One region of the Dactylosporangium cerinum genome, then DNA from elsewhere that is predicted to be linked to it. Evidence: riboswitches for the same ligand, from Rfam matches in the RefSeq annotation. Region 1 holds a riboswitch; the other holds the start of a gene.
What was found. Region 1 has a riboswitch for thiamine pyrophosphate ahead of ACFPIJ_RS27240 (ECF transporter S component). Riboswitches for the same ligand answer to the same signal wherever they lie in the genome.

Region 1 (6,288 bases):
CTCCTCGTAGACGACGTGGGAGTCCGAGTTCGCGCTGATCCACCACGCCTTGCCCTCGGCGAGGAGGCTGTCCCAGAGGCCGCCGACGGTGGAGGTCATCCAGTCGTAGCCGCCCCACGTGCGGTAGCTCTCCAGGGGGTACCCGGGGAACGACGCGGCGCCGGGCGCGTTGCCGTAGAAGCCGCGGGCCGAGCCGCCGCCGTTCGGCTTGGCGATGCCGGCGGCCTGGTGGCCGGGGGCGCCCTCGAAGCCGATCGCGATGCGCGGGTTCGCGTCCCGCCACGCCCGGATCTCGTGCGGCGAGTCGATGCCGTTGCGGGCCGGGTGGTTCGCCAGGAACAGCGCGTCCTGGACCCGGCGCTTCGTGACCTGCTCGCCGAGGAACTTGATGCCGGCGATCGCCAGCGCCTCGGTGACCAGCGACGGGTCGACCGCGCCGACGGCGGAACCGTCGAACGTGTTCTCGAACTCCTTCAGCACCGCGACCTCGTTGGCGCCGGGGTGCACGAAGACGGTGCCGTGCTCGGCCGCCGGGATGTTCCACTCCAGGCCCTGGAAGACCAGCATGTCCTTGTAGTCGTCGCGGGCGTCACGGATACCCGGGTTGACCTTCTCCACGCCGATCTTGGCGTGCTGGACGCTGCCGTGGTCGGTGATGACCATCCAGTCCAGGCCGTACGCGGAGGCGTGCTTCACGTGGTCGCCGACCCGGTACATGCCGTCGCTGGAGAACTGGGTGTGGATGTGGTGGTCGCCGGCGAGCCACTTGTAGCCGTTGCCCAGCGGGCGGCCGTGTCCGTGCCGGTCGTACCCGTCGAATCCGGCGTGGTCGTCGTCGTCGCCGTGCGCGTGCGCGATGCCGGCGTTGGCGAGCGCGCCACCCGCGGCGGCGGCCGCACCGAGCAGCCCGGCGCGGCGGAGGAAACCACGGCGGGAGACGTCGCCGGGGGAGAGCTCACTGTCGGGGATCGAGGCGTCGAGCACCGCGGGAACGTCGCCGGCGGCTTGCGGCATGTCCTCGTGGTGGTGATGGTGGCCGTGGCCCATGTGTGGGGCTCCGTTCAGGTCGAAGGTCCTCACCCCGGAATCTCGACCGCCTGAACGAACATCAGGTAGCGACGTGGCTATGTATGCACGAACTTCAGCAAGATCAATGCTGTCGCGAGGGCCGCTCCGACGACCACGACCGATCCGTCGGACCAGCCGAAACGGGCCTCCCGGGCGCTGGTGCGCGGCCGCCCGCGGTCGAACCCGCGGGCCTCCATCGCGGTCGCCAGGCGGATCCCGCGCCGGATCGCACCGACCAGCAGGCCGAACGTCGCCGACGCGAACAGCCGCAGGTGACGCAGCGGATTCCAGCCGCCGTCGATGCCACGGGCCCGGCGGGCGAGCAGGATCAGCCGGTACTCGTCGGTGAGCAGCGGCACCAGCCGGAACGCGGCCAGGGCCCCGATCGCGAACCGCGGCGGCACCTTCAGGTGGGCGATCAGCGAGTCGGCGAGGTCCGTCGGGTCGATCGTCGCGAACACCACGAACCCGGGCAGCCCGATCGCGATCAGCCGCAGCGCGTACCCGAGCGCCGGCTCGTGCACCTCGAACCCGGCGACGGTGCCGACGACCGGCCCCTCCTTCGCACCGAGCAGCACCGTGAACACCAGCACCACGGCCGCCGACAGCAGCAGCGGCCAGCCGCGCCGCCACAGCTCCCGCGCGGTCAGCCCGGTCAGCGGCAGCAGCGCCAGCTCCACGCCGATCGCGACCGCGGTGACGAACGGGTCGACGGTGCTGAGCACGGCCGCCGTGAGCAGCGCCGCCGCGAGCAGTTTCGCGGTCGCGTCCCGCTGCCGGATCCAGGCGGTCACCGGCGCTCCAGCCGCAACCGGCGGTCGCCCAGCGCCTCGACCAGTTGCCGGTCGTGCGTGACGATGACGAGACCCCGCCCCTCGTCCCGCAGGTCCGCGAGCAGATCGACCAGCTCCCGCCACGTCTGCGGGTCCTGCCCGAACGTCGGCTCGTCCAGGATCAGCAGCTCCGGCGCCGCCGCCAGGGCCGTGGCGACGCTCAGCCTGCGTTGTTCGCCGCCGCTCAAGGTGTACGGGTTCGCCAGGGCCAGTCGGTCCAGGCGCAGCCGGCTCAACAGCTCGTCGACGACCCCGGGGCCGCTGCCACCGAGCAGCAGCTCGTCCCGGACGGTCGCGGTGACGAACTGGTGCTCCGGGTTCTGGAACACCGACCCGATCCGCGCGGCGAGCTTCGCGGCCCGCCAGCGGTGCGGCGGGCGCCGCTCGCCCGCGGCCGTCACCGTCCCGGGCTTCGCCGGCCTGGTCAGGCCGCCGAGCAGCAGCGCGAGGGTGGACTTGCCGGCGCCGTTGGGACCTTCGACGGCGAGGACCTCGCCGGCGCGGATCTGCTCGTCGACCACGTTGCCGGTGTCCCGCAGCGCCAACCGTCCGGCGGTGAGCAGCGTCGCACCCGGCCCGGTGCGCGCCCGCCGGTCCGGCACGACCAGCGGCGGCTGCTCCGGACCCAGGGTCACCACCCGGTCGACCAGGGTCAGCGCGTCGGCGAGCCGGTGCTCGACCAGCACCATCGTCGCGTCCACGTCGTGGAGTGCTTTGCCGAGCGCTGCCCGCACCAGCTGCGCACCGTCCGGATCCAGGTTCGCGGTCGGCTCGTCGAGCAGGAGCAGCCTCGGCCGCAACGCGATCACGCCGGCGATCGCGAGCCGCTGCTGCTCACCACCGGAGAGGGCGGCCGTGTCGCGGTCCCGGCCGTACGGGAAACCGACGGCGGCGAGCGCGGCGTCGACCCGCGGCCAGATCTCGGCCCGCGGCACCCCTCGGTTCTCCAGGCCGAACGCGACGTCGTCGCCGCAGCGGCTCATGACCAACTGCGTCTGCGGGTCCTGGAACACGATCCCGGTGTCGGCTCGGGCCGCGCGGGCCGGCACGCCGTCGACGAGGACCGCGCCCTCCTGCTCGCCGGAGTCCTCGGCGAGCAGGCCGGCGAGCGCGGCGAGCAGGGTGCTCTTGCCGGCGCCGGAGGCACCCGCGAGCAGCACCCGCTCACCGTGCTCGATCCGCAGGTCGAAGTGGCGGACCGCCCAGGCCTTGCGCCCGGCGTGCCGCCACCCGAAACCCTTGAACTCGACGGTGCTCACGTTGGGTTAAACGGCCGCCCGTTCGCGGCCGGACGGGAACCGGTCCAGGACACCGGTCGTGGCCAGGGAACGCTGCAGCGCCCACGAGCCGGCACCGGCGAGGACGGCGCCGCTGGCCACGACGATCGCCGCGTACAGGGCCTTGTCGGTGTTGCTGAACGCGCCGTAGTACACGTTGAGGTCGAGCAGCGCCGCGCCGCCGCCCGCGAGGCCGCCGGCGATGATCGCGTTGCCGAGCTTGAAGCTGCGGTACCCGGTGAGGGCGAAGCCGAACTCGCCGCCGACACCCTGCACCAACCCGGAAAGGAGCACACCGAGACCCCAGGTGGAGCCGAACAGCGCCGAGACCAGCGCCGCGACGAACTCGGTGTAGAGCCCGGCGCCCGGCTTGCGGATCACCAGGGGGCCGAGCACGCCCGGGATCAGCCACACGCCGTAGATGAAGGCGCGCCACGGCAGCGCGACGCTCTCCATCGCGTTCCACAGGTTGTTCCACGCGTAGAACACGGCGGCGAACGCCACCGCGATGACCGAGGCGACGATGATGTCGACGGTCCGCCAACGGGTTTCCATTGCAGTGCCTCCTGGTTCGGGGGTGAGCCAGAAGGAGACGCGACGCCACGCCCGTTGGCCGGTTGATACCGGCCGGTGGACATGGCGTCTTGCGTGAGGTGACCGAGCTCCCTGCGCTGGCATTACCCAGATCAGGTTCGAGGGTCTGCGTCGCCCGCTGCCGCGGCCGCCGCACTCTCAGCGCTGTGCGCTCCCCTGTCGGATGTGCAGTTGTTTCCCGACGGTAACAGTGAAGGATGTTCACGCCCATGGGCAGGTCGCCAAAATCACGGCACTTGATCCTTCCCGGGGAGGCATGGCCTTTGCTACTCGCGGGTAATAGCCTGGCTGGTACAGGACTTGACACCTGGGGGTGCCGCAATGACGCAGGTCGCTTCTTCATCGAATTCCGCCACCAGCGCTCAGCCGGCCGCTACCGGCGGGCCCACGACGGCCGTTACCGACGGTCACACGACGGCCGTTACCGACGGTCACACGACGGCCGCCGCCGGCGGGCAGGCGCCGGCCGCTGCCGGCGGTCACACGGAAAAGCAGGCGCGGAAGGTCATCGAGGACAGCCGCGAGACGGAATGGCGGAAGCCCAGTTTCGGCAAGGAATTGTTCCTCGGTCGCTTCCGCCTCGACCTGATCGACCCGCCGCCGGCCGACACGCGCGCCGAGGCCGGGCAGGAGTTCCGGGAGAAGCTGCGCGAGTACCTCGCCGGCGTCGACGGCCAGCAGATCGAGCGCGACGCGCACATTCCCGACGAAGTGCTCCGTTCGCTCGGTTCGCTCGGCGCGTTCGGCATGAAGATCGACCCGAAGTACGGCGGCCTCGGCCTGTCCAACCTCGACTACTGCCGGGCCCTGGCGCTCGTCGGCTCGGTCAACCCGTCGATCGGCGCGCTGCTGTCGGCGCACCAGTCGATCGGCGTGCCGCAGCCGCTGAAGCTCGTCGGCACCGACGAGCAGAAGTCCCGCTTCCTGCCCCGGCTCGCCGGGGGTGAGGTGTCGGCGTTCCTGCTCACCGAGCCCGAGGTCGGTTCGTACCCGGCCAACCTGCGCACCTCCGCTGTGCCCACCGACGACGGCGACTACCTGCTCAACGGGGTCAAGCTCTGGGCCACGAACGGCACCCTCGCCACCCTGTTCGTCGTGATGGCGCTGGTGCCCCGCAGCGAGGGCCACCGCGGCGGCATCACCGCGTTCGTGGTCGAAGGCGACGCGCCAGGCGTGACGATCGAGCGGCGCAACGCGTTCATGGGCCTGCGCGGCCTGGAGAACAGCGTGACCCGGTTCCATGATGTACGGGTGCCCGCCGCCAACGTCATCGGCGGCGAGGGCCAGGGCCTGCGGATCGCGCTCAGCACCCTGAACACCGGCCGGCTGTCGCTGCCCGCGATGTGCGTCGGCGCCGGCAAGTGGTGCCTCAACGTCGCCCGCGAATGGGCCGCCGAACGCGTCCAGATGGGCCGCCCGATCGGCACGTACGAGGCGATCGCGAAGAAGATCGCGTTCATCGCCGGCTCCACGTACGGCATGGAGGCGATGCTGGAGCTGTCCTGCCGCCTTGCCGACGACGACCGCAACGACATCCGCATCGAGGCGGCGCTGGTCAAGCTGTACGCGAGCGAGCTGGCCTGGAAGGTCGCCGACGAGCTGATCCAGATCCGCGGCGGCCGCGGCTACGAGACCGCCGAGTCCCTCGCCGCCCGCGGCGAACGCCCGATCCCCGCCGAGCAGATCCTCCGCGACCTGCGCATCAACCGCATCTTCGAGGGCTCGACGGAGATCATGCACCTCGCGATCGCCCGCGAGGCCGTCGACGCCCACCTCTCCGTCGCCGGCGACATCATCGACCCCGAGGCCGGCCTGGGCGCGAAGGCCAAGGCGGCCGGCAAGGCCGGCGGCTTCTACGCCAAGTGGCTGCCGACCCTGGTCACCGGCAAGGGCCAGCTCCCGGCCGGCTTCAGCGCCTTCGGCCCGCTCGCCCAGCACCTGCGCTACGTCGAGCGCGCCTCCCGGCGCCTGGCCCGCGAGACCTTCTACGGCATGGCCCGCTGGCAGGGCAAACTCGAACACAAGCAGGGCTTCCTCGGCCGGGTCGTCGACATCGGCGCGGAGCTCTTCGCGATGTCGGCCGCCTGCGTCAAGGCCCACAGCGAGCAGGACGACCGACCTGAGGGCGTCGAGCTCGCCGACCTGTTCTGCCGGCAGGCGACGCTGCGCGCCGAGGCGCTCTTCCGCGACCTGTGGGACAACGCCGACGCGATCGAGTCCGCCGCCGCGAAGCGGGTCATCGCCGGGCGGTACCTGTCCCTGGAGGAGGGGATCATCCCGCCCGCGGCCGCTGGGCCCTGGCTGGCTTCGTGGGAGCCCGGCGAATCGACCGCCGAGGACGTCCGCCGCCGCTTTTGAGGTGATCGATGGTGTGTCGCTGGCTGCTTTTGACACTACCCTGCGAGGTCTAATCGATCTTCGGCTCCATTACCCACTGTAGTTTACCCAGCTGGACCTGGGGTGCCGATCCGGCGGTGTGGCACCGCCGGATCGTGCGCTCATTGTGGGCTCAGCGC
Region 2 (6,288 bases), on a different contig from region 1:
GGCGCCGATGTAGCGGGCCTTGCCGGCGCGCACGACGTCGTGCAACGCCTCCATGGTCTCCTCGACCGGGGTGTCCGGGTCGAAGCGGTGGATCTGGTACAGGTCGACGTGGTCGACGCCGAGCCGCCGCAGCGAGTTGTCGATGCCGGCCAGGACGTGCTTGCGCGACAGCCCCCCGTCGTTGGGCTTGTCGCTCATGACGCTGAACACCTTGGTGGCCAGCACGTAGTCGTCGCGGTTGGTGAAGTACTTCGCCAGGAGCCGCCCCGTCACGGTCTCGCTGACGCCGAGGGAGTAGACGTCGGCGGTGTCGAAGAACGTGATCCCGGCCTCGACGGCGCGCCGCACGAACGGGTCCGCGGCCTCCTCGTCGAGCACCCAGTCACGCCATGCGGGATCGCCGTAGCTCATCATGCCGAGACAGATCTCGGAGACCTTCAACCCGGTCCGGCCAAGTCGCACCTGCTTCATGTCTGAAAAGCTATCGCGGTGCTGACGCTCGGACGACTCCATCTCATCACCGACACCCGTCCCGGGCGAGACGTCCTCGGCGTCGTCGGGCACGCCCTGGCCGCCGGGTTCGGCGTCGTGCAGGTCCGGCCGGAGGACGCGGTCACGGACCGGGAGGCATACGACCTGACGGTCCGCGTCCTTGCCCTCTGCCGCGCCGCGGGGGCGGTCTGCCTGGTCAACGACCGGCTGCACGTCGCGCTCGCGGCCGGGGCGCACGGTGCGCACGTCGGCGCCGACGACCTGCCGGTGGCCGCAGCCCGCCGGGTCCTGGGCCCGCACGCGATCCTCGGCGCGACCGCCCGCAACCCTGACACGGCCCGCCGGGCGGTCGCGGACGGTGCCACGTATCTGGGTGTCGGTCCGGCGTACGCGACGACGACCAAAACCGGCCTGCCGGCTGCCATCGGGCCGGAGGGGATCCGGGCGGTCGTCGAGGCGGTCGACGTGCCGGTGATCGCGATCGGGGGTGTCACGCCATCGCGGGCGGCGGAGCTGTTCGCGGTGGGGGCGCACGCGGTGGCGGTGGTCGGCGCGATGAGCGGTGCCGCCGATCCAGCGGCCGAGGCGGCCCGGTTCGCGGCGGTGCTCGCCGCGCACGTCGTTCCTTCCGCTTCTGCCCACGGCACCTCCTCTGCCCGCGGCACCTCCTCTGCCCACGGCACCTCCTCTGCTCAGGGCGCTCCTTCCGCACGCGACATATACGAAATGTCGGATAAATCCGGGCGCTTGCGCCTGGGTTTATCCGGGGAGACCGGGGAGACCGGGGAGACCGGGGAGACCGGGGAGACCGGGGAGACCGCGGCGGCTGACGAGGGCGGGCGGGCATGAAGGTCGGGATCGTCGGGGGTGGGGTCGTCGGGCTCAGCGTCGCGTGGGAGCTGCTGCGGCGCGGTGTGCAGGTCACCGTGTACGACGGCGACCCGGCGCGCGGGGCCGGTCTCGTCGCGGCCGGCATGCTGGCACCGACCGCCGAGGCGAACTTCGGCGAGGAGGCGCTGCAGGAGCTGATGCTCGAGTCGATGCGGCGCTGGCCGGGGTTCGCCGCCGAGCTGGGCGCCGCGACCGGGATGCCGCTCGGCTACCGCACCGACGGCACGCTCCTCGTCGCGCTCACCGACGACGACCTCACCGACGTGCGGCGGCTCGTCGACTACTACCGGCGGGCCGGCACGCCGATCGAGCCGCTCGGCGGCCGGCAGCTGCGGGAGCTCGAGCCGCTGCTCAGTCCCAGGGTCCGCGGCGGGGCCAGGGCCGGCGGCGACCATCAGGTGGATCCGCGGCTGCTGCTCGCCGCGCTGCGAAGCCTGCCGGTCCGGCACGAGCGGCGCGATGTCGCCGACCTGTCCACCCTGCGGGACGATGTGATCGTCGTCGCCAACGGCATCGGGCTCGCCGGGTCCACCGGGCTGCCGGTGCGGCCAGTGAAGGGCCAGCTGCTGCGGCTGCGGGGGCCGGAGCCGCTGCTCACGCGCGTGGTGCGGGGTGTCGCGCACGGCCGGCACGTGTACCTGGTGCCGCGCGCCGACGGGGAGCTGGTCGTCGGGGCGACCGAGGAGGAGCGCGGCGCCGACCGGACGGTGACCGCCGGTGGGGTGCTCGACCTGCTGCGACCGGCCGCGGACCTGCTGCCCGGCGTCGCCGAGCTGGCCCTCGCCGAGACCCTGGCGGGGCTGCGGCCCGGCACCCCCGACAACGCGCCGGTCATCGGACACCTGGCCGACAACGTGTACGTCGCCGGCGGGCATCACCGCAACGGGGTGCTCCTCGCGCCGGTCACCGCGCACGTCGTCGCGGACCTGGTCACCAAGGGATCGACGGACGTGGACATCACCCCGTACGCGGCGGGTCGCTTTACCTGACGGCCGCGGCGGGGTTACCCTCAGCGCGTACCCCACGGGAGTCCGGTGTGACCGGGCTGAGAGGGGGGCTGTCAGCCCCCGACCGTCGAACCTGATCCGGATCATGCCGGCGCAGGGAGTCAGGAGTGAGCCGCATGCAGCTCGTGGTCAACGCCGTCACCGCCGACGCGGACGACGGCGCCACCATCGCCGACGTGGTCCGTGACCTTGCCGGGGTCGCCGAACCCCGCGGCGTCGCCGTGGCGCTCAACGGCGCTGTGGTGCCGAAGGCGAGCTGGGCTGAGACCAGGCCCGCCGACGGCGACACCATCGACGTCCTCACGGCGGTCCAGGGTGGATAGCCGGCTGACGATCGCCGGCGAGGAGCTGCCGTCGCGGCTCATCCTCGGCACCGGCGGCGCCACCAGCCACGCCGCGCTCGAGGCGGCGATCCGGGCCAGCGGCACCGGGCTCGTCACCGTCGCGCTGCGCCGGCTCGACCCGGGTGCGCCCTCGCTGCTCGACGTCGTCGAACGGTGCGGCGTGCGGGTCCTGCCCAACACCGCCGGCTGCTACACGGCGACCGAGGCGGTGAAGCTCGCCCACCTGGCCCGCGAGGCGTTCGACACGGCGTGGGTCAAGCTGGAGGTCATCGGCGACGAGGAGACGCTGCTGCCCGACGCCGTCGAGCTCGTCACCGCCGCGGAGCGGCTCGTCGAGGACGGGTTCACGGTGCTGCCGTACACCACCGACGACCCGATCATCGCCCAGCGCCTCGCCGACGCGGGCTGCGCCGCGGTCATGCCGCTCGGCGCCCCGATCGGCTCCGGGCTGGGCATCCGCAACCCGCACAACATCGCGCTCATCCGGCAGAAGGTGACCGTGCCCGTCATCCTCGACGCCGGGATCGGCACCGCCTCCGACGCCGCGCTCGCCATGGAACTCGGCTGCGACGGGGTCCTGCTCGCCTCCGCGGTCACCCGCGCCGAGCACCCGGCGCGGATGGCGGAGGCGATGCGGCTCGCCGTCGACGCCGGCCGCCTCGCCCATGCCGCCGGGAGGATCCCGCGCCGCCTGTACGCGACCGCCTCGAGCCCGACCGGAGGACTGCCATGGTGACGCCGCTCATCCTCTTCACCGACCGGCGGCAGGCGCAGCGGCCCCTCGACGAGGTGGTCAACCGCGCGATCGACGGCGGTGCGCGGCTGGTCGTCCTCGGGGAGGAGGACCTTCCGGCGGCGCAGCGCCAGGACCTCGCCGACCGGCTGCGGGTCATGCTCGACGGGGTCAAGGGCCGCCTCGTCCTCGCGGAGGACACGACGGCGTTCCGCAAGTGCCACAACCTCGACGACCTCGTCGCCGCCGCGGACGCCCGGGTGGGGTTCGCGACGCTGTCACCGATCTACCCGACCCGCTCCAAGCCCGGCTACGGACCCCCGCTCGGGCTGGCCGCGCTCGCCAGGATGGCGCTGGTCGTCCCCGTCCCGGTGTACGCCTTGGGCGGCGTCGACTCGCCGCAGCGGGTGCGCGACTGCCTCGACCAGGGCGCTTCCGGCGTCGCGGTCATGGGCGCGGTCATGCGGGCCGAGGACCCGGCGAGGTTCGTCAAGGAGCTGATGACGATATGAGCGGTCCGGAGCGCAGCGGAGGGACCGCTCATCGGGGGCGCAGGGTCAGTTCAGGTCGGCGCCGGAGCGCAGCGGAGGTGACGGCATGAACCCCGTCGTCGCGCTGACGATCGCCGGGTCCGACTCCGGCGGGGGCGCGGGCATCCAGGCGGACCTGAAGACGTTCGCCGCGCACCGGGTCTTCGGCACCAGCGTCATCACCGCGCTGACCGCCCAGAACACCGCCGGGGTCAGGGGGATCTCCGCGGTCGACCCCGGGTTCGTCGGCGCGCAGCTCGACGCGGTCCTCGCCGACCTGCCCGTCGCCGCGGTCAAGACCGGCATGCTCGCCACTCCGGAGACCGTCGCGCTGGTCGCCGGTTATGCGGCGCGGCTGCCCGGGCTCGTCGTCGACCCGGTCCTCGTCGCCTCCTCCGGCGACCGGCTGTTCACCCGCGACGCCGAACGGGCGTACCTGGACCTGCTGTTCCCGCACGCCGCCGTGGTCACGCCCAACCTGCGGGAGGCGTCGGTGCTGCTCGGCCGGGACGTCCTGGACGTCGACGACGCGATCAAGGCGGCCGAGGACCTCGCCGCGACCGGGCCGGCCTGCGTCGTGGTCAAGGGCGGCCACCTGCGTGGCAGCCGCGACGCCGTCGACGTCGTGTACGCCGGCGGCACCGTCGAACTGCTCAGCTCGCCGTGGATCGACACGGCCAACAACCACGGGACCGGGTGCACCTTCGCGGCGGCGACCGCGGCCCGGCTCGCCCTCGGCCAGCCCGTCGCCGAGGCCCTCGCCGGGGCGAAGGACTACGTCCACGCGGCCCTTGCCGCATCGGCCGGCTGGCGGCTCGGCGCCGGGCACGGGCCCCTTGCCTGGGGACCGTTCCTCACCTAACCGGCCTGCCTCACTCAGTACACCTGCCGAAACGCGAACAGGTGCGCCTATCGGCGTGCCGGCTTCGCCGTGCCCAAGAGAGGTCGCCATGAAGCGCAAAGTCCACGTCCAGGGGTCCCGCGACGACATCCAGGTGCCGTTCGCGGAGATCGAACTGTCCGGCGGCAACCCGCCGGTGCGGCTCTACGACACGTCCGGTCCGCTGAACGATCCGCCCGTCGGCCTGCCGCCGCTGCGGGCGCCGTGGATCGCCGAGCGGGGTGTCGAGCGCACCCAGCTGTACTACGCGCGGCAGGGGATCGTCACGCCGGAGATGGAGTTCGCCGCGATCCGCGAAGGTGTCGCGGCGTCAGTTGTCCTGGAGGAGATCGCCGCCGGACGGGCGATCCTGCCCAACAACGTCAACCATCCGGAGAGCGAGCCGATGGTCATCGGCAGCCGCTTCCTGGTGAAGATCAACGCGAACATCGGCACGTCCGCGGTGTCCTCCGGGATCGAGGAGGAGGTCGCGAAGCTCACCTGGGCCACGAAGTGGGGCGCCGACACGGTCATGGACCTGTCCACCGGTAAGCACATCCACGCCACGCGCGAGGCGATCGTGCGCAACTCGCCGGTGCCGATCGGGACCGTGCCGCTCTACCAGGCCCTGGAGAAGGTCGGCGGCGATCCCCTCAAACTGACCTGGGAGGCGTACCGCGACACCATCATCGAGCAGGCCGAGCAGGGCGTCGACTACATGACCGTGCACGCCGGGGTGCTGCTGCGGTACGTGCCGCTCACGGTCGGACGGGTCACCGGCATCGTCTCCCGCGGCGGCTCGATCATGGCCGCCTGGTGCCTCGCGCGCCACGAGGAGAACTTCCTGTATACGCATTTTTCGGAATTGTGCGAGATTTTTGCACGGTACGACATTGCCTTCTCCCTCGGCGACGGGCTTCGCCCGGGCTCCATCGCCGACGCGAACGACGAGGCCCAGCTGGCGGAGCTGCGTACCCTCGGCGAACTCACCAGGATCGCGTGGGAGCACGACGTCCAGGTGATGATCGAGGGCCCCGGCCACGTGCCGATGCACAAGATCAAGGAGAACGTGGACCTGCAGAAGGAGTGGTGCCACGACGCGCCGTTCTACACGCTCGGGCCGCTCACCACGGACGTCGCTCCGGCGTACGACCACATCACCAGCGCCATCGGTGCCGCCATGATCGCCATGTACGGCACGGCCATGCTCTGTTACGTGACCCCGAAGGAGCACCTCGGGCTGCCGAACCGCGACGACGTGAAGGCCGGGGTCATCGCGTACAAGATCGCCGCACACGCCGCCGACCTCGCCAAGGGCCACCCCGGCGCGCAGGCCTGGGACGACGCGCTGTCCAAGGCGCGGTTCGAGTTCCGCTGGGAGGACCAGTTCAACCTCGCCATGGACCCGGAC

Region 2: linked by a shared signal. The riboswitch ahead of thiS (sulfur carrier protein ThiS) and the one ahead of ACFPIJ_RS27240 (ECF transporter S component) in region 1 are both predicted to bind thiamine pyrophosphate.

Annotation. Positions count from the first base shown of each region.
Region 1 covers NZ_JBHSIU010000037.1:130,191-136,478, forward strand. Annotated here, with positions in the region: gene ACFPIJ_RS27225 (PHP domain-containing protein) at 1-1,014, opposite strand, end outside; gene ACFPIJ_RS27230 (energy-coupling factor transporter transmembrane component T family protein) at 1,125-1,862, opposite strand; gene ACFPIJ_RS27235 (ABC transporter ATP-binding protein) at 1,859-3,160, opposite strand; gene ACFPIJ_RS27240 (ECF transporter S component) at 3,167-3,733, opposite strand; TPP riboswitch at 3,824-3,940, opposite strand; gene ACFPIJ_RS27245 (acyl-CoA dehydrogenase family protein) at 4,094-6,130, shown strand; gene ACFPIJ_RS27250 (hypothetical protein) at 6,271-6,288, opposite strand, start outside.
Region 2 covers NZ_JBHSIU010000019.1:475,036-481,323, reverse strand. Annotated here, with positions in the region: gene ACFPIJ_RS20015 (aldo/keto reductase) at 1-471, opposite strand, end outside; partial or broken gene thiE (thiamine phosphate synthase) at 490-1,101, shown strand; gene thiO (glycine oxidase ThiO) at 1,338-2,372, shown strand; TPP riboswitch at 2,398-2,508, shown strand; gene thiS (sulfur carrier protein ThiS) at 2,507-2,713, shown strand; gene ACFPIJ_RS19995 (thiazole synthase) at 2,706-3,470, shown strand; gene ACFPIJ_RS19990 (thiamine phosphate synthase) at 3,464-3,979, shown strand; gene thiD (bifunctional hydroxymethylpyrimidine kinase/phosphomethylpyrimidine kinase) at 4,065-4,859, shown strand; gene thiC (phosphomethylpyrimidine synthase ThiC) at 4,948-6,288, shown strand, end outside.